Regions from separate parts of the Paenibacillus sp. JT31N7 genome, predicted to be linked through region 1. Evidence: riboswitches for the same ligand, from Rfam matches in the RefSeq annotation. Region 1 holds a riboswitch; each other region holds the start of a gene.
What was found. Region 1 has a riboswitch for cobalamin ahead of nrdI (class Ib ribonucleoside-diphosphate reductase assembly flavoprotein NrdI). Riboswitches for the same ligand answer to the same signal wherever they lie in the genome.
Positions count from the first base shown of each region.

Region 2: it holds a riboswitch for cobalamin, as region 1 does, so the genes downstream of both, cobJ (precorrin-3B C(17)-methyltransferase) here and nrdI (class Ib ribonucleoside-diphosphate reductase assembly flavoprotein NrdI) in region 1, are expected to answer to the same signal.
Region 3: it holds a riboswitch for cobalamin, as region 1 does, so the genes downstream of both, metE (5-methyltetrahydropteroyltriglutamate--homocysteine S-methyltransferase) here and nrdI (class Ib ribonucleoside-diphosphate reductase assembly flavoprotein NrdI) in region 1, are expected to answer to the same signal.

Region 1 covers NZ_JCAUAT010000005.1:95,947-102,520, reverse strand. The annotation lists gene nrdF (class 1b ribonucleoside-diphosphate reductase subunit beta) at 1-153, opposite strand, end outside; gene nrdE (class 1b ribonucleoside-diphosphate reductase subunit alpha) at 378-2,462, opposite strand; gene nrdI (class Ib ribonucleoside-diphosphate reductase assembly flavoprotein NrdI) at 2,449-2,808, opposite strand; gene AC58P5_RS20895 (hypothetical protein) at 2,895-3,092, shown strand; cobalamin riboswitch at 3,098-3,293, opposite strand; gene AC58P5_RS20890 (hypothetical protein) at 3,845-5,941, opposite strand; gene AC58P5_RS20885 (aldolase catalytic domain-containing protein) at 6,108-6,574, opposite strand, start outside.
Region 2 covers NZ_JCAUAT010000001.1:2,149,916-2,156,489, forward strand. The annotation lists gene cobK (precorrin-6A reductase) at 1-43, opposite strand, end outside; gene AC58P5_RS09755 (sirohydrochlorin chelatase) at 40-1,218, opposite strand; gene cobJ (precorrin-3B C(17)-methyltransferase) at 1,278-3,197, opposite strand; cobalamin riboswitch at 3,554-3,744, opposite strand; gene AC58P5_RS09765 (glycoside hydrolase family 13 protein) at 3,850-5,538, opposite strand; gene AC58P5_RS09770 (glucose-1-dehydrogenase) at 5,558-6,343, opposite strand; gene AC58P5_RS09775 (YjcZ family sporulation protein) at 6,517-6,574, opposite strand, start outside.
Region 3 covers NZ_JCAUAT010000001.1:196,322-202,895, reverse strand. The annotation lists gene metE (5-methyltetrahydropteroyltriglutamate--homocysteine S-methyltransferase) at 1-1,728, opposite strand, end outside; cobalamin riboswitch at 1,915-2,108, opposite strand; gene AC58P5_RS00875 (arylamine N-acetyltransferase family protein) at 2,159-2,944, opposite strand; gene AC58P5_RS00870 (hypothetical protein) at 2,941-3,588, opposite strand; gene AC58P5_RS00865 (ATP-binding protein) at 3,757-5,037, shown strand; gene AC58P5_RS00860 (ArsR/SmtB family transcription factor) at 5,050-5,415, opposite strand; gene AC58P5_RS00855 (heavy metal translocating P-type ATPase) at 5,537-6,574, opposite strand, start outside.

The sequences.
Region 1 (6,574 bases):
GTAGACGTCCTGCTCGTCCGGACTCATCTCGATCCAGACCATTTTATCGTCGGAAAGGGGAATTTCTTCTTCGGTCCAGAACTGCATCACGTTCTGCTGCCAAAACGACCAGGTGTAATCGTCGTCGGGTTTATTCCAATTGACGGCTTTCATCGTTTTCTCTCCTTTGGATGGGGCGCGCTGCAAATCCGGCATCAGTCGCTGCCGTGCATAACCATAGGCAGCTTTATACGGGGCTTACAAGTTCCGGCCCTGCATAAAGCTGCTTATAGGGGATAGCGCCATACGTATGTTTGCGGCCTGCACGGAGCGTTTTTTACGTTCCTTTCGCGAAGCCGGCTTCTTTTAAAATAATCTATTGGTAACCCGGCACTCTCTTAAACGGAGCAGCTCAGGCATTCTTCCATGGTCAACCGCTTCGTGCGGGTGTAGTAGAGCGATTTCAGTCCTTTTTTAGCGGCGTACAGGTAGTTGCGGGCCAGCTCGCGGGTCGAGATGTCGCTGTTTACGTGCAGCACCGTTGAAATTCCCTGATCCACATGTTCCTGGATTTCCGCGATAAGATCAATGATCTTGAACGGGTCCATCCGGTAAGCCGACTTGTAGAAGAACATGTTCTCCTTGGACAGATAAGGCATCGGATAGTAAGTGGTCGAGTTCGCATACGTACGCGTTTCGATCTGATCGACGATCGGCATGACGCTGGAAGTCGCATTTTGAACGTACGAGATGCTCTGCGTCGGCGCGATGGCCAAACGGTAAGCATGGTACAGGCCGTGCTTCATGACTTGTGCTTTCAGGGCTTTCCAGTCTTCCGGCGATGGGAGATCCATGCCTTCGAAAAGTGCGTTGACTTTATCGGATTCCGGACGGTAATCTTTCTCTTCGTACTTGGCGAAATAGGTGCCTTTCGCGTATTCGGAGCGTTCGAAATCGGCGAAAGTGATACCGCGGTCGCGTGCGATTTCCATGCTCTTTTCCAGCGAGTAGAAGTTGATGGCCATGAAGAAGGCGCGCGCGAACTCTTTCGCTTCCGGGCTTTCGTAAGCGATCCGGTTTTTCGAGAGATAGCCGTGCAGGTTCATCGCGCCGAGACCGACGGAATGAAGCTCCTTGTTCGCCTTCACAACGCCAGGCGCGTTCGCGACCGTCGTGTTGTCGCTGACGGAAGTCAGCGCTTCGATGCCGCTGTGGACGGAATCGCGGATGCTTTTCGTTTCCATCACGTTCACGATGTTAAGCGAAGCGAGGTTGCAGGAAATGTCCCGGCGGATAATATCGCCTTGGCCGTAATCGCCGATTTCCGTCGTTTCCTGAAGCTGGAAAATTTCCGTGCACAGGTTGGACATTTTCACTTTGCCGATGTCTTTCAGGGCATGACCGCGGTTCGCGTTGGAACGGTTCATGATGTATGGATAGCCGGATTCCAGCTGGATAACAGCTATCTTGGTCAGCATGTCGCGGGCGCTCATCACGACTTTCTTCTTCACGTTCGGGTTGGCGAGCAGCTCTTCGTACATGTCGTCGATATTCATATCGTCGAGGTGACGGCCGTACTCCTTGTAGACGGAGAACGGAGCGAACACATGCAGCGGCTTGTTCTGTTCGGCCAGCTCGTAAAACTTCTGCGGCACGATCAGGCCGATGGAAAGCGTCTGGATGCGGGATTTCTCGTCCGCGTTGATTTTTTTGCAGTCGAGGAATTCGATGATGTCCCAGCCGAATACGGAGTAGTAGACAGCTCCGGAGCCCCGGCGTTGACCCATCTGATCCGCATAGGAGAAAGCATCCTCAAGGAGCTTCATGACGGGCATGATGCCCTTCGCGGCGCCTTCGACGCCTTTGATCGGCTCGCCGCGTCCGCGCAGCTTGGACATGTTGACGGCTACGCCGCCGCCGATTTTGGACAGCTGCATGCAGGTACCGATGACGTACTGGATGGAGTTCAGGGAGTCGTCCATCTCCAGCAGGAAGCAGGAGACCATTTCGCCCCGGCGGCTGCGTCCGGCGTTCAGGAACGTCGGCGTCGCCGGCTGGACGCGCTGCTCGATGATCGCCTTGGCGATCCGCTGGGCTTTGCCGATGTCACCTTCACCGAGGTGAAGGGCGACGATGGCGGCACGGTCCTCGTAGGATTCGAGGACTTGCTTTTTATCGTTGGTACGCAGGGCGTAATCTTTATAAAATTTCGAAGCGGCCATGTAGGACTGGAACTTAAAGCCGCTTTCGCGGATGGTTTCGTGGATGGCTTCGATCTGCTCCAGCGTGTAATGTTCGTACACGTTTTCGTAGAAATCTTCGCCGATCAGATAATCGTAACGTTCTTTGATGCTGCCGAAAGGAACGGTCTGTCCCTGCACTTCTTCAAGGAAGGCGTCCAGCGCTTCGCGGTCTTTCTCCAGCCGGTAAAATCCGTCTTCCCCCGGTATCATGAGTTCGTTGTTCAGTTCAATATGCTTCAAGATGGCGCACCCCTTTATGGAATCGTTCCACGTCGCTAGACGTGCCGGAAAGTTCGAATTTAGCAAGCACCGGAACACCGTATGCCGATGAAATGCGGTCGGCGCTCAGGGCAAAAGATTGTCCCCAGTTCTGGTTGCCGCTTGCGGCTACACCGCGCAGAAGGGAAGAGTGATGTTTCAGAAAGTCCAGCACTTTGCCGGGAATTTGACCGAATCCGGTCGTATAGGTAACAAGGACGAACGGCTCCTGGATCGTCAAATCCTCTTCGATCTGTACGGCCTTCACATTCAGCTTGTTAATGAATCGTTGAACATTTCCCGTACGGGAATCGTAAACTACCAGCATGGAAGCATCTTCCTTTCCACTCTATCAAAAATACGGGGCGCGCCGACCACGGGAAGTAGTCGGCGCGCCCGGATGAAAGCCGCCCCTTGGTGACAAAGAGCGGCTCTAAATTCACAGTCAGCTTCCAGCCCTTTCGCGCGCCGATGACGGCTCTGCAAAAAGGCTGGCTGAAGCCGCGCGTACAAGCCGGCTGCCCGTCTCCCCGCCCGAAGGCGGAAGAGGGGGACAGCCGGGCTATGCGGCTGCATGTGAAAAACGTCCGGACACCTCCCTATCTCCCGTAGGTTCAGCGGTGTCTTTCAGACAGGCAGGTCTCCTGGCTCCAGGTTCATTGCGCCCCTCCGCGGCCTTCCCGACGGCATCCGTCAGTGGCGGTATGGGTGGGGCGCTCCCCGTTGACAGTGGCGGGACCGCGCCGGATTCGCACCGGACTTCCCTTTTGATTCCCGCCCGATAGGCGGGAAACCTGTCCAATCTATATATAGTCTATATATAGTGAATATGTAGGTGATAGATATGAATTTACCTCAATATATTGTGGTTTGTCAACTGTGCGTAAGGACTCAACAAGGGGAGAAAAACCGAGATATAAGGCGAAAAAGGTGTGATAACCTGCCCATAAACGGGCGAGATTTTATTTCGGATTCTTTTTATTTCGACAAATTTTGCAGGTGGCGGAGTGACGTGCATCCAAGCGGATTTTGATGCGCTGAGCGGGGGATTGTTCATGCACGCCATGAAAAAGGATCAAGCTCCTCACGAACGGAGCTTGATCCTTTTACAGGTTTAAATTCTTTTTGTTGTTCTTTTTATAGAGGATCATTATGCCTGCAAGTATCCACTCGATCACATGCAAAGCGACAGACAGGGTAAGGGCGGATAAAAAATCCTTGATGTACACACCGGGAATCAGATGAGCAAAAACATAAATCAGAAGACGAGCCTTTCTGAAGCCGTAAACAGCTGATTAGGTCGCTGCCGGCCAAAACCATGCGGTCAGGCTTGACGGGTACTCCCACCGTTCTGTCCGGCTGCCTTATTGGCCGCTGCCCTGCTTAACCAGCTCATCCACGGACCACGCCACACACCAGGGAAACTGGCTTTTCGTTTCCTCCGGAATCCAGTAGCAGTGGTCTGTTTTATTTTGGTCAGGGTAAAAAACATACATGAGCAGCTTCACTTCGCTGATATCGTCCGGTTCATCCGTACGCGGATTCGGGTAACGGACCGTACAGCCCATTTGCGATGAAAATTGGGTGGATACGTTCACTTCATACGTGTACATGAAGCTGGACCCTACACCGATCGAAAATACATCGCCGGGAGCCTTGCCCGCAGGCTTGCATTCAACGGATACGCTGTTGGAAACGGAGGTGATGGTTTTGCTCACTTTAATAAAGTTTTCTTCGATTTTCATGGACTCCGACCAGTTGACCGGCATACTGAACGATAGCTGTTTATCCGCATAATCGGGCAATTCCGTAAACCGCTGCACATAATTTTCGATGTGGTTCGGATCGGGCTGCCTCGGGAACGTGTTCAAAAATTTGCCTTTGCGGGCTTCAATGCTTAGATCCGATACGGAGAAAAGACTGAGCTGCACGGATAGGTCATTCTTTTGCCAATCCGCCAGTTTGTAGGTATGTCTGGTTATGTTGGGCCGGATATACAAATGCGTAGCCGTTTTTTTGGTGGAAGACGGATACAGCTCAATCGAAAATTCCTTGATGCTCTTAATTTCGGAAGTGACGGACCGCGCGCGTTCATAAGCGATCTTCAGCTCGCCGCCGATTCCTACGACCGGAAATTTCCCGCTAAAATTGAGAGAAGCGACGAATTTGTACTTCGCGGATACCGCCGCCTGCTCCTCTTTCGACCACTTGAACCGGAAGGAACAGATGGAATCTTTAAGCTCGGAACCGTTCAGCACGTGGGGAGGGGGGCTTTCGACAACGCCCAGAAACGTAAGATGGTCATCGTTGGCCCAGTTCGTAAACGTGTCCATCAAGGTAAGCCGGTCGGAACGATACCGGCCTATTCCGAGATGCTTGTTCATACCGGAGCCGTCGAACGTCTGCGTAAACCAGATTTCCGACCGGATATGTCCCTCGTCCGTAGGTTTGAAAAACTGGAAGGCGTCGACATGGTGCCCGTTAGGCGTCGACATGTGCCCCCAGTCGCGAATAATGGGGGGCGACCAGACTCCCGTAGGGATGGAGTATTCAAATCTTCTCGCTTTGACGTCGTATGCGGTTTTGCCGCTGACGAACAGCTGAAGAACGCTGCCTGTACAGCCGTTCTCGATAGATCCCGGAACGATCGCGAAGTGGCTGACGTTTTCACCTTCCGCTAGGGCGCGCGGTTCATTTACTTTCCGGGGCGGTGCATTCTCCTCGTGGTGCAGGAGCCACGTTTTTAAAGCTTCTTTTTTGCGGGAAATGACCGACTTCGTATCCGGGCTTCTTTGAATGTAGCCGACCATGATCCGCACTTCGCCGCCGGGGTCCCGGTAGCTGCAAGCCGCCGTATGAGTGACGTCCGCGATCCTGATTTCCTCCGCCTTGCCGTCTTTCGCCGGGCGCTGTTCACGGGCGTCCGTCCGCTCCCACGTCTGCCCCCCGTCATCCGTCCAGTTCAGTGCCAGCTTGCTGTCCGCACCGGAGCCGATGAGATACAAGCGGGTTCCGGCCGACACGGCTGCGAACCGGCTGTCCGTCCGAAGGCGCATGCGCTCGCTTAAGGGAAGAGCCGATGACCACTCGATCCCGTCTTGGGAGGTCATTTGGTAGAGCGCCCCCCTCTGATCCGCGTAAAACAAGTACAGGACGCCTTCATGCGCGCATGCTGCCAGAGCGGGTATCCGGCCTCCGCTGACCCCGTCGCCCCCATAGGCCACTTTGGTCAAATACTCGATCCCGAGCGGCCCTTTCTTTTTGTTCGGGTTCTTCACGATCCTGACCTTTTCCTGTTTATCGTCGCCCAGGTAAGTTTCCATACAGATGAGATCCAACAGATTCCCGTTCGTGTAAAAAAGATAAGCTTTATTGTTGAAAAACGTGCCGGCAGCCGGTCCGGTGTTGGATGCCTTCGTATAAAACTCCTCAAAAGCATCGTGTTTGGTTTTGGCAGACATGGTCTCACTCCATTGGTTAATAAGGTGGCGTTTCTTTTCCATGGAACACTATACCAAACCAAAATTTTTAAGGATATTAACGAAAGTTAATGGACGGATTTCAAATTTACGAAGCCGGAAAAATCAAAAAGATCCCTTCCCGGAGGAAAGGATCTCGTTAATGCTATTAATTATTGGCGATAGTTTCCGGCGTCGTCAGCTTGTCGTAGAAATCGACGTACTTGTCCTTGTCCGCGGTGTTGCGGACAGCCATGGCTACGCGCGGATGTTCGTTGAGCGTTCCGGCGACCATGTAAGGAATGATGTAGCCCCATTCCACTTTCTCGCGCATGGCGACCATGTGGCGCTCGATCAGGTCCAGGACGGGACGCACATCGTAACGCGGGTTTTTCAGGTAGCTGACGAGCAGCTCGGTGGTACAGTTGCCTGCCGCGCGTCCCATGCCGTAGACGGAGGTGTCGAGGAACTCGACGCCTTTCTCGGCACCGACGATGGTGTTGGAGAACGCGAGCTGCATATTGTTGTGCATATGAAGGCCCAGCTTCTTCTCCGGAAGAAGGCGCTGGAATTTATTGACCATGTAATCAATGTCCTTATGATTCATGCTGCCGTACGAATCGACGACGTATACCA
Region 2 (6,574 bases), on a different contig from region 1:
CGAGCTCGCGGGCGTCGCTCGTCCCGGCCAGGAGGAGGATCATCGTCCGCCCTCCCTGGTGGTCGTGCCTGCGGCTACAGGGCCCGCCGCAGGGGACGCTGCCGCAGACTGCGCCGCTTCGACGCCTGTGGCATCGTCGGCCTCGCCTGCGGCACGGCAGCCGTCCGCGTGGCCGTCTTCGCGATCGTGCGCATGACTGTGCTCGTGGTTATGCGCCTGCCGCTCATGGTCGTGATTATGGCTATGGTCATGCTCATGACTGTGCGCATGTTGCTCATGGCTGTGGTCATGATCGTGCGCATGTCCTTGAACGTGTTCGTTTTCGTGTTCATGTCCGTGATCGTGCTCATGGTCATGGTGGTGATGGTGGTCATGATGGTGATCATGATCATGGTCGTGATGATGGTGATGATCGATATGTTTCATCGCTTCCAAACGGAAGGAACACATATCGCAGTTCATTTTTACCTCGTCCTGAAGCGCCTCGCCCGCGCGATCGCGGAGGATGCCGCCGAGAATCGGATCAAGGCCGAAATAATCGGTCATCTCGAACGTACAATCGGGATAGCGCAGGGAGAAGTCAAGCAGCATGCCTTCCATCCGTTTGATCAGAATCCCCGTAAAAAGAAAATACGGAAGCACGATGACTTTCTTCGCGCCCAATCTCAGGCAGCGTTCGATGCCGTTTTCCAGAAGCGGCGCCGTTACGCCGATAAATGCCGTTTCCACCCAGGGAATCTGAAGCTTTTCCCAGAGCAGGCGGGAAATTTTGAACAGCTCGCTGTTCGCATCGGGATCGCTGCTTCCGCGTCCGACAACCAGCACGGCGGTATCCCCCGGCGTTTCCTCACGGAACCGGTCCGCCCCGCCCAATCTTGCCGTCATGATGTCCACTACACCCTCATGTACGCCGATAGGCCGTCCGTAAATGAACTGCACGCCCGGGTAACGCTCTTTCGCTTCGTCAATGGCACCCGGAATATGAATTTTGGCATGACCGGCGGAAAATAAAATGATCGGCACCACGGCAATCCGTGTGGCTCCTCGGTTGACGCAAGTCTGTATCCCTTGCGGAATGGTCGGTTTTTCAAGCTCCAGAAAACAGGTTTCGATAATGGCCTGCTCCATCGTTTCGGCGAGCCGGCTTACAAACGCCCGGACCTCGCTGTTCCCTTCCGCGTCACGGCTTCCGTGACCTACAAACAGTACCGCATCCATCGGTTCTGCCTCCTTTTTTGTATACCTGTATTTGAATGAAGCCTCTTATTACGGGATCGTTAATCTCCGCACAAAGCGTTTTCGATTTGAAAAGCGGGGACTTCCCGGTGCCGGTAGCCCTCCAGCTCTTTTACGCGGGCAAAAAACTTGTGGAACCGTTCGTTCGGGTGCCCTTCGTTCTGATACTTGGCGACGATCCGCTCTATGGTCTCGACCAGCTTGTCCGGCTCGATGCCTTCCGCAACGGGCTGCGCCGCGTGGGCATTGCGGCCGACGGTTTTCCCTCCGAGGAACAAATCAAACTTCTCCCGGCGGTACACGATGCCGATATCTTCCTTCACCGCGCCGTAACAGGCCATTCCGCAGCCGTTGAAACCGATTTTCATCTCTTTGGGTACGGCCGCCCCGCCCAGAAGACCGTGAAGCTCCTCCGCATACGGCACGGCGTCGCCCTTATCCATATTGCAGAAGTCGCAGGCTTTGATCTGGACCACATCGCCGACCGGAGCCAGCAGAAGCCCTTCGCCGCGAAGCCGCTTCGTTACGGAATCGGGATCATCGGTCCGCAGCTTGACGAGCAGCTGATGATGGGGCGTATATTCCATCGTTCCTTTATCGCCGACGGCATCCGCGAGGACCATCAGCTGTTTGGCTGTGAGGTTTTTGTTCGCAAGTCCGGGGCTGACGGCGAACTCGAGAATAGCCTGCTGGCGGAAAAACCCGCTTGGGGAATCGGAGGAAGAAGCCCCGCCGCGCTCGCCCGTCACGAGACGGAGCGCTTCTTCCGCAAGCTCAAAAGCGGTCGGAGCCGGAGTCCCGACGGAAGCCGCAGGTGCGGCAGGCGGACGGACGGCGACCGCAACCGCCGAATCTCCGTACTCCCCGGCCTTCGAAGCCACCGGCGTATCGTACGCGGACCTTGTCCCGGCCGATTGAATACGGACCGGCAAATCTTCACGGTCGTAGTCGTCGGTAGTGCCGGTTCCCTCGGCTTCCGGGCTGTATTCGCCGTAACCGTCGTCCCCGTATTCGTCATCGTCGAAGAAGGACGGCAGGACGGTGCCGCCGGCTTCCCGCTCTTCCGCGGACCGCAAAGCGGCACCGGACTGTTCCGTCAGGGCCGATGCAGTTTCCGTGCCGGTTTCGTCTTCCTGCTCCAGAGCCCACGGCTCGGCCTCACGCCGCAGACGCTCGTGAGGACGCAGGGGCTGGATATCGCTGTCCAGCGTGTATTTACGCTGATAGCCCCTCGGCGTAATCATGAGCCCCTCATAGTTGCGGGTGGCGGAGTTGCCGATGATCACCGTGGTGAGCATACCGATGTCATGCTCCAGCATCTGGGCAAGCGTCGTCAGCACGACGTGCTCCCTGTCGCGGTAGGCGCTTTTGACGATACCCACCGGAGTATCCGGAGAGCGGTGTTTCAGCAAAATCTGCTGCGTCTCCACAATCTGCCGGGTTCGCCTCCCGCTCCGCGGATTGTACAGCGCGATGACGAAATCGGCGGATGCGGCCGCCTCGACTCTGCGCCGGATGAGATCCCACGGCGTCAGGTGATCGCTGAGGCTGATGGTGCACGCGTCGTGCATCACGGGCGCTCCCAGCAGCGAAGCGCATGAGTTGATCGCCGAGATGCCGGGTACGATTTCGACTTCCACGCCATTGCTCGGCTTCCAGCCTTTCTCGATCAGCACCTCGTAAACGAGACCCGCCATGCCGTATACGCCCGCATCGCCGCTCGATATAACGGCCACCTTGTGCCCCGCCTCCGCTTGTCTGACGGCTTCCTGCGCGCGGCTTACTTCCTCGGTCATCCCCGTACGCACGACCTGTTTGCCGTCGATCAGGCTGCGGATCAGATCCACGTAAGTGTTATAGCCAATAATGACTTCGCTTTCCGAAATCGCCTCGCGTGCGCGTTTTGTAATATGGGCTTCGTCTCCGGGGCCAAATCCGATGATAAGCAGTTTACCGGCCATTCCCATTCCTCCTCTTCCCTGTAAAGAAAGCTGCAGCGTTCCGCTGTGCAGCCGTTATCGTGCGGTCCGGCCTTCATGCGTCGTACAGGCGGACCTTGTATATGCACGGCGGTGCCCTTGCAGGCGTACCTGCCGTTTGCCCTCTCCATCTCGTGCGGACAATAAAAAAAGCATTTCTATCCTCCTCGGATAGAAATGCTTCGAACTTTCGAGCCATTAAGCGGGAATATCCCGCATATGCTTCCAACCCGCACAGTCCGCCGGTCACGGGCAGTCTTGTACGCCCACGTCCGGCAAGCCGCCGTTGGCAGCAGATTCAGCCGTTCTCAACACCTCCCTAAATCCTCGTAGGTTATCTAGTGTTATTCAAACAGGCAGGTCTCCTGGCTCAGAGCTTTCTTCGGCGCCTTCCCGGAAAATCCAGTGACGTTAATGCCGAAAAAAATTTTCCCCTGCGATTGCAGGGGGCTCCTTACAGTGGCGGGTCCGCGTCGGTCTTTCACCGAACTTCCCGTTTTAAGCCGAACCCTGTTCTTAAGGACTGTCTGATCCGTTCGAATGGGCTCCGCACCTGTTTTTACCATATTCGATTGTGTTCTGTTCATCATAACATCCGGTCAAAGAACTTGTCTATGCCGATAAAACGCTCCCCTTACCCGAGCAGATAAACCCTGGCTTCATAGGGCCTCAATTTGAGGACGCGGGTATCTTCACCGGAGACGGGATCGTAATTCGAAATGAGAAGCTCCGCGTCTTCCCCCTCTCCCAGCTCATCCGGCCATGTAAACTCCGGCGTTCCGTCGAAAAAGTTCAGAACCGCCAGCAGCTTCTCCCCGTCCAGCGTCCGTGTATACGCATAAATTTCCGTGTCCAGCGGAAGCAGCAGCTTGTACTCGCCGTAAACGACAACGGGGTGCTTTTTGCGAAGCGCGATCAGGTTCCGGTAATAGTGGTAGATGGAATGGGGATCGGCTGCCGCTGCCGCCGCGTTAATCTCTTGGTAATTCCGGTTGACCTTGATCCACGGCTCCCCTGTCGTAAATCCGGCGTTCGCCGTATCGTCCCACTGCATGGGGGTGCGGGCATTGTCCCGGCTTTTTTTCCAGATGGCTTTCATGATTTCGTCCTGGGGCTTGCCGAGCAGCTCCGCCTGCTTATAGTAATTGATCGTTTCCACATCGCGGTAATCGCCGATCAGATCGAACGCGACATTGGTCATGCCGATTTCTTCTCCTTGAAAAATATACGGGGTCCCCTCCAGCGTCAGGAGAAACGTGGCCAGCATTTTGGCGGATTCCACCCGGTACCGGCCGTCATCTCCGAACCTCGAAACGGGACGGGGCTGATCGTGATTGCCGAGATAATTGGCGTTCCAGCCTTTATCGTGAAGGACCGTCTGCCAGCGGCTCATCACTTTTTTCAGCTCCGGCAGAGTCCATGGCTTCGACTCCCATTTGCCCGTACCGGCGGAAGCCGCATCCAGATTCATATGCTCGAACTGGAAAACCATGTTCAGCTCATGGCGCTCGTCCCCCACGTAATCCAGCGCCTGCTCCGGACCCAGTCCGGATGTTTCGCCTACCGTCATGATGTCATAATCGAACAGCACCCGGTCATGAAGCTTTTGCAGCAGCGTATGTACCTTTTCCAGATTGGAAAAAAGCTGATAAGCCTGCACAACGGGCAAGTGCTTGGGATTATCGGCATCCGGCAGCCCCTGCGCTTTTACGATATGAGCGATGGCATCGAAGCGAAAACCGTCGACTCCCTTGCCGAGCCACCAATGCACCATCCGGAACAGCTCGTCGACCATCGCCTCGTTCTCCCAGTTGAGGTCGGGCTGATGCTTCGAATACAGATGCATGTAATACTCGTCCGTCTCCGGGTCGTGCTCCCAGACGCTTCCGCTGAAATAAGACTCCCAGTTGTTCGGAAAAAGCCCCTTTGCCCCCTTTCTCCAGATGTAATAGTCGCGTTTGGGATTATCCCGGGAAGAGCGCGCTTCTTTAAACCAGGCATGCTGGTCGGAGGTATGGTTCAGCACAAGATCCATCATGATTTTCAGCCCGCGCTTGCGCGCTTCCAGAAGCAGCTCGTCGAAATCCTCCATCGTGCCGTACTGCGGATCAATCGCGTAGTAATCGCTGATATCATAGCCGTTGTCCGCACCCGGCGAACGGTAGACGGGACACAGCCAGATGACGTTGACGCCCAGCTCCGCAAGATAATCCAGCTTGGAAATGATCCCGCGAAGGTCTCCTCGGCCGTCTCCGTCCGAGTCCTTGAAGCTGGACGGATAAATTTGATACACGACACTTTCTTTCCACCATGTTTTGTTCAATTAAGTTCTCTCCTCTCTGTCAGCCTCTTCCTCCTTGGAACGACGGATATTTCGTCATCCCTCCGTCCGCGAACAGCGTAATGCCGGTAACATAGCTGGACTCCGACGATGCCAGCCAGGCGGCTACGGCCGCAATCTCTTCCGGTTTGCCGATATATCCCATCGGAATAAGGGCTTCCACGCCGGCGCGCGCCTGCTCGTCGGCGAATTTCGTTTCGTTGATGGGCGTGTCGATAGCCCCCGGCCCGATATTGTTGACCCGGATTCCTTTGGGCGCAAACTCCAGCGCCAGCGTTTCGGTCATCATTTTGACGCCGCCTTTGCTCGCCGCATAATGGACGAAATGCGGCCACGGTATCATTTCATGCACACTTGAAAGGTTGATAACGACCCCTCTGATTTCATGCTTCAGCATATAGGAGATAGCTTCGCGGCTGCCGAGAAACGCACCGGTCAGGTTCACATCCAGCACTTTGCGCCAATCGGCGGCGGACAGCTCTTGAGAAGGAACTTCATTCTCGATTCCGGCGTTATTGATCATCACATCCAGTGATCCGAAGTGCTCGTGGGCGGTTTCGACCAGCTTCTTCACGTCCTCTTCTTTCGTCACGTCTCCACGGAGCGCCAGCGCTCTGCCGCCCGAGGCTTCCACTTCTTCGATCAAGGCGGGAATGCTTTCTTCATGGGTCAAGTAATTGATCAGGACATTCGCTTTCTCTTGACCGAAACGGACGGCGGCCGCTCTTCCTATCCCCGTGGACGCTCCCGTGATAGCAACCGTTTTTCCTTCCAGATCCTTATACATGGCGGTACCTCCTTGATTTTGGAATGCGGGCCTCAAAGAAGACCTCCACCTTACTTACACGTTTCGGAAGGAAAAAACGCATAAAAAAAAGAACAAACCCCGGCTGCAAGCCGCCTGAAGTTTGTTCATCTACGCTTACGGCCGTTAATCCGGCCGACGGAACTTATAAGGAATTAGTACAGGAATGCGCGGGAAATGATAACCAGCAGAATGAACAGAACCAGAATTGCG
Region 3 (6,574 bases), on a different contig from region 1:
TCTGGACAGATCGTCCCGGACGAACGACCAGTTGAGAATCGTGACCGGTCCTGTGAGCATCCCTTTCACGGGACGTTTCGTGAGCGACTGCGCGTAGACGGTTTCCTCGACGGTCATCGGCTGCGTAAAGGCCACATCGCCGTAAATGACCGGCGGTTTCACACAGCGCGAGCCGTAAGACTGCACCCAGCCGTTGCGAGTGAAGGCGAAACCGTCCAGTTTTTCGCCGAAAAATTCCACCATGTCCGTCCGTTCGAACTCCCCGTGAACGAGGACGTCCAGATCCAGCTCCTCCTGCAGCTTCATCCATTTCCCGATCTCGCTCCGGATAAACGCTTTATACTGCGCGTCCGTCCATTCCGCTTTTCTCCATTTGGAACGTGCTTGTCTGACTTCCGCTGTCTGCGGAAAGCTTCCGATTGTCGTGGTCGGGAGAAAAGGAAGCTTCCACTTCTCGCGCTGAAGGGCACGCCGTTCGTTGAAGCTAGCGCTCCGTGCCGCCGGTACCTTCTGAAGCTGCAGGGCTGCCTCTTGGACGGCTTTGTTGCCGCGAGCTTCCGAGGACTGGAGGGCGGCAAGCGCTTTTTCGTTCCGCTGGAGCGCATCGCCGGTTTCCGCCGTTTGGGACACCGCCGCCTTGGACAGCAGGACGACTTCCTCCAGCTTCTCGTTTGCGAAGGCAAGGGCGTCTCTCAGCACCGGATCCAGCTTGTCCTCGTAAACAGCGGACACTGGCACATGCAGAAGGCTGCTGGACGTCTGGAGGATCACCCGCTCTTCCGGTACCACGGCAAAAATGTCATGAAGCGTATTCAGCTTCTCCTTCAGGTTGGCACGCCAGATGCTCCGGCCGTCCACGATGCCCACTCCCAAAACCTTGTCGGCAGGGAAACCTTCGCTCTTTAACAGCTGCAGCGTCTTTTCACCGCCGTGGACGAAATCAAGCCCGATCCCGTGAACGGGCAGCCGGACCACCCGGCTGTAGGATTCCACGGATTCAAAGTAAGTCTGGAGCATGATTTTCAGGCCCGGTGCGGCCTCCGCCAGCGCTTTGTAGATCCGTTCGATCCGTTCCAGATCCTGTGCGGACACGCTTGTCGAAAGCACCGGTTCGTCCACCTGCACCCATTCGGCGCCCTCCCGTTCAAGCTCGCGCAGCACTTCGCCGTAAAGCGGAAGCAGCCGGTCGATCCAGGCATCGGTTTCCGTCTCGGCGTACCCTTTGGACAATTTCAAAAAAGTAAACAGTCCGAGCAGTACGGGTTTGCCCTGGATTCCGAGCGTTTCTTTCGCTTCGCGGTAAGCTTTTAACGGTTTGTTCTCGACCAGCTCCGGCTTGGCGCTCTGGAGTTCCGGCACGATATAATGGTAGTTGGTGTTAAACCATTTGGTCATTTCGCATGCGGCCGCCCCATCTTCCCCTCTCGCCATCGCGTAGTAGGTGCCGACAGGCACTTCACCGCCCTCGTAATGAAACCGTGCCGGGACGATCCCGAACATAACGGCCGTATCCAGCACATGGTCGTAACCCGAAAAATCGTTGACGGCGATAAGCTCAATGCCTTTCTCCCGCTGAATGCGCAGATTTCCCAGACGGACCTCGGCCAGCTTGTCTGTCAGCTCCCGCTCCCCGATTTTACCGGCCCAGAAAGATTCCAGCGCCTTCTTCCATTCACGTCCCGCTCCGATCCTCGGGTATCCCAAACTGCTGCTTTTCAATGCGTTCATGATCTTGACCTCCTGATAGTGGCTTGAATTGGATGTTTGCATGAGTTCTCTGCTTCATTTGCTTATTTGTACGCGAAAAATAAGAAAAGGACGTCATTATCCCCGAAGCATGCAAGGATAAAGACGCCCTCTGTTTGTATAATCAGCGGCCCGTACTTTAACACCTCCCTATCTCCCGTAGGTAAAGCAGTGCTGTCAGAATAGGCAGGTCTCCTGGCTCCAGAATCATCATCTTCGGCTGCCTTCCCGGTCTAAGACCAGTGGCATAATCGCCTTGACTCCTCTGTTACAGTGGCGGGACCGCGCCGGTTTTTCACCGGACTTCCCTTTTAAGCTCCAGCTCCCCCGAGGGGCTGAGCACCTATTCCCAACATATTCAATTGGTTAACTTAGGAATGACTATACACAACGAAGCTTATTTATGCAAGCTTTATTCCAGAGGAATGCCGAAATATTTAAGCAGAGCTTCCTTGTAAGCCGCGTCGTTTTCAGGCACGAACGTGCGCACGCCTTCGGGCGTGAACAGCTTAAACTCCTTGCCGGAGACCGAATTGCGTCCCTCCCGGGTCCGTAGGGCTACCATCGCATCCTTAGCGAAAATGGAGTCCGGGCTGTGCTCGCACCAGAAGCTGGCCATGACAAAATCTTTGGGCAGCTGCGCCTCCTCGGTAAACGAGTAAATGCGCCTCCAACTGCCATGATGCTTCTCGCTGAGCACCCAGCCGAATACGGGGTCCCGCTCCATGGCGTAAAGCTCCTCGCCCTGCCGCTGTTCCAGCTTCTCGGCAAGACGGACAGGCCTCCGCGGCACGATGCCCCCGACACCTACGTCGCATAAGTAGCTGACTCCTTGCGCCTCCACTTTCAGCACGTGATGGCGGCGTTTGGGCGGCAGCTGTGTCTCGTCTCGCCAGAACCGGGCGACATAATCGGTAACCGGGTAGCCGAGCTTGCGCAGCAGCCAGCCGAACAGGGCGTTCAGCTCGAAGCAGTAGCCGCCCCGCCGCCGCTCGACGATTTTATGCCGCAGATACTTAATCTCCAGCGACAGCGGAACACCGTTCAGGATGTCCAGATTTTCATACGGTACGGTATGCAGATGCTGCTCCTGCAGCAGGGCCAGCGCTTCGTAACTGCCGTCCAGCGGCCCCTCGTACCCGATTCGGTTGAGGTAAGCCTCCACTTCAGGTTTCAAAGCTTCTCTATCCGTTCTCACGAGACATCCTCCTTTACGGCAGCCTCGCAGACCGTGATTTGTTTGGTGCGGAGATCCACAATACGGCTGCGCACATCGCATTTGGAAATGAACAGCGGCTTGCCGTCCCGGTCTATCCAATACGCGATGGGCAGCGAAACTTCGCTGCCGCGAAAGGATCCGTCCGCATGACTCGTCCCGATAACCATGGCATGATGCCGGGAAGCGATTTCTTTCGCTTTTGCAACCCATTCATCGAACTGTTCTTCACTGAACATGCCGACGCCGATCGGCTGAACAAACAAATCGGTCCCCCGGTTACCCGGCTCTCCTATCTCCTGCAAAACCAGTTCATCACATAGAATCGGAGTGATAATCAGGCCCTCTTCGTTTACGGATTTATATTCGCTGTATTTGGCCCGGTCCATCACGATCTGCCCTTCCCGGTTAATGATCACGGCCCGGTCTTTCGGATTTTTCGTTCCGCTTATAAGAAGAGTACGCGTACGGGCCGCAAGCTCGCATGCCAGAGATAGATTGGTATGTAAGTATCCTTCGGGGAAAACAGCCGCGGTTATGTCGGGATACATCATTAATTCCGCTTGCAGTTGTTCCAGGTTCCGCTCCAGCTTAGGCTGGCTGACGAGTATTTTCAATCTAACCACCTCCGACTTATTCTGAAAGATTCAACAACTTGGTGAAATAATCCTCCATGTTCACCAATTTTTGATGAGTTTCCGCGCAATCGGCATCATTATTTATTGCATTATCTGCCAGAGAACTCCATAATAGGAATCTGAGTTCTTTTTTCTTTCAGAAAGAGAGTGCGGCCCGTGAAAGATACCCTAGTCCATTTATTCATCATGACATTTCCCCCTCATATTTACCAGATTTTTATGCTTACGCGATTTTACAAAAGAGAAAAAATCCGAAACCGGTTTCTGATGGGAATCCTGATGGGTTTTTCCGGAATTTTCAGTATAAGCTATCCGGTCATGTATCTCGTTCCCGATTTTTATTGGGATTTAAGAGGCGTTCCTCTTCTGCTCGCTTTTATGTACGGAGGGTATTACGGAGGGTTTACGGCGCTTGGGATGATGCTGATTTTTCATGGGATTATGTTCCCGTCTTTCGGAGTTTCGGACGTCATTCTCTATGCGGCGGGTTTTCTTCCCATCCTGTTGAGAGCCCGTGTCTTCTACCAATATCCTTCGCGGAAAAAGATCGGCCTGTCGCTCTTGTACGCGGGCATCGGCGCCGCCGCGCTGCTTATCTGGCTGTCGTACATCGTTTCGCATCACGGTTTTATCTGGAAGGATCTGCTGCCGCAAGTAAGTCTTCTCGTGATCGTACAGCTCCTGCTGCCGGTTCTGCTTATCCTGTGGTTTCAGCATATGCTCCGGCACGACCAGATGAGTATCGAAATCCAGAAAGCCGAGAAGCTGCAGCATCTCAGCGATCTGGCCGCAAGCGTCGCTCACGAGATCCGTAATCCGCTTCAAGTTACGCGCGGTTATATCCAGATTTCCCAGAAAGAAGCCGATGAGAAGCTCGGCCGTTATTTAAACATCGCCATCGGAGAACTCGACCAGGCCGAGAAGATTATCTCGGAGTTTCTGCTCTTCGCTAAACCCGAATTGACCGAAACCGGCATCATCCATATCGGCGATTCGCTTCAGCAGGCCGTGACGATGCTTGAACCTTATGCCAGCATGTCGGGAGCCGTAATCGAGCTTTCCTGCGAGGACAATATTTTTATCGAGGGAGACTCTTCCAAGCTGAAACAGGCGTTCGTCAATCTGATCAAAAACGGAATCGAATCGACCCAAACGGACGGTCTTATCCGCATTCACGGTTATGTCCGGAAGCATAAAGCCATCATTACCATCACGGATAACGGAAGCGGCATGACCAAGGAAGAAATCGAAAGACTGGGGGCTCCCTTCTATACGACGAAAAGCAGGGGAACCGGGCTCGGTCTGATGGTCACGACTCGCCTGATCGATGCCATGCGCGGGAAAATGCGGTTCGCCAGCGAAGTCGGCGTTGGGTCTGAGGTTATGATCAGCTTCCCCCTGTCGGCAAAAAAAAGAGTATCTATTCCCCGGGAATAGATACTCTATTTCTTATACGTGCACGAGATGCTGCAGGGTTTGACGGAAAATTTCTTTAACATGATCGTCGTCGAGCGAGTAAAAGACGGTCTTGCCGCTTTTGCGCCGTTTAACAATCCGGACATTCCGTAAATACCGGAGCTGATGGGAGACGGCGGACTGCCCCATTTCAAGCACGACACTCAGATCGTGGACACACAATTCCTGCTGGGAAAGCGCATAAATGAGTTTGACGCGCGTAGGATCTCCGAGCGCTTTGAACATCTCCGCCATGTTTACGGCCATCGATTCGTTCATTTTCGCGTGCTCCAGAGCCGTTCCGTCCGATTCCGTCCCCGCGCAGGATTCGTCACAGAGGTCTTCGATTGGTTTTTGCATGATCCATTCACCGCCTTCGTTTCCATACGGCTTATTATATCAAAAACATTACGGTTAAGGGAGTCCCTTCTCCGCTGCGCAATAAGAAAGTGCCCCGCACCCGGTGCGGAGCACTTTTTTTCTATTTGTTAGCTAAAGAAGAGGGCTTCTTCTCGATAAGAACCGTCAAGCTGATCAGCGTTACGAAAATGGTGGCTCCCATGTCCGACAATATGGCGATCCACAAGGTCAGCAGACCGGGAATAGTCAAAAGCAGGGCGATGGCTTTCAATCCGAGCGCAAGGCTGATGTTCATCTTGATCACCCGGTTCACCTGACGCGCTACGGAGATAGCCTCGGGCAGCTTGCCGAGGTGATCCTGCATCAGCACGATATCGGCGGTTTCTACCGCGCTGTCGGTTCCTTTGCCCATCGCAATGCCAAGCTGGGCGGAAGCGAGTGCCGGGGCATCGTTGATGCCGTCCCCGATCATGGCAACCGCACCGTCTGCGGCGAGCTCTTTGATTTTGTCGACCTTCTGTTCGGGTAGAAGACTGCCATAATATTCGCTTACACCGACGGCTTTGGCGACTTTCTCGGCGGTCTTCTGGTGATCCCCGGTCAGCATGACCGTTTTGTGAATGCCCGCTTTATGCAGGGCGGCGATCACTTCGCGGCTTTCCTCCCGGATCTCGTCGGATATTCCGAACATGCCGAGCACCTTTTCGTTATCGGCGACTATAACTAAAGTAAGTCCTTCCTCCTTCAGGAAGTCGATTTGCTGCTGGATATCCGCCGGGAGCCGCAGGTGTTCCATGCTCTTCTCGTTGCCGAGCCAGTAACGCTCTCCCTTGAAGCTGGCCACGACTCCCCTGCCGGATACCGTTTCGATAGAGTCGGCTTCTTCAGCCACGATGCCCTTCGCCTCTATCTCCTTCATGATCGCTTTGGCCAGAGGATGCGAGGAAGACTTCTCGATGGCCGCGGCGGCCGGGTAAAACTTGTGCTCATCCAGGACGACGGACTTCTCCACATGGGGCTCCCCTTTGGTCAGTGTGCCGGTTTTATCGAACGCGAGCGTATCGATTTTGCCCAGCTGCTCCAGGAATACGCCGCCCTTGATCAGAATGCCGTGGCGGGCAGCGCGGGTAATGCCGGATACGATGGCGATCGGCGAGGA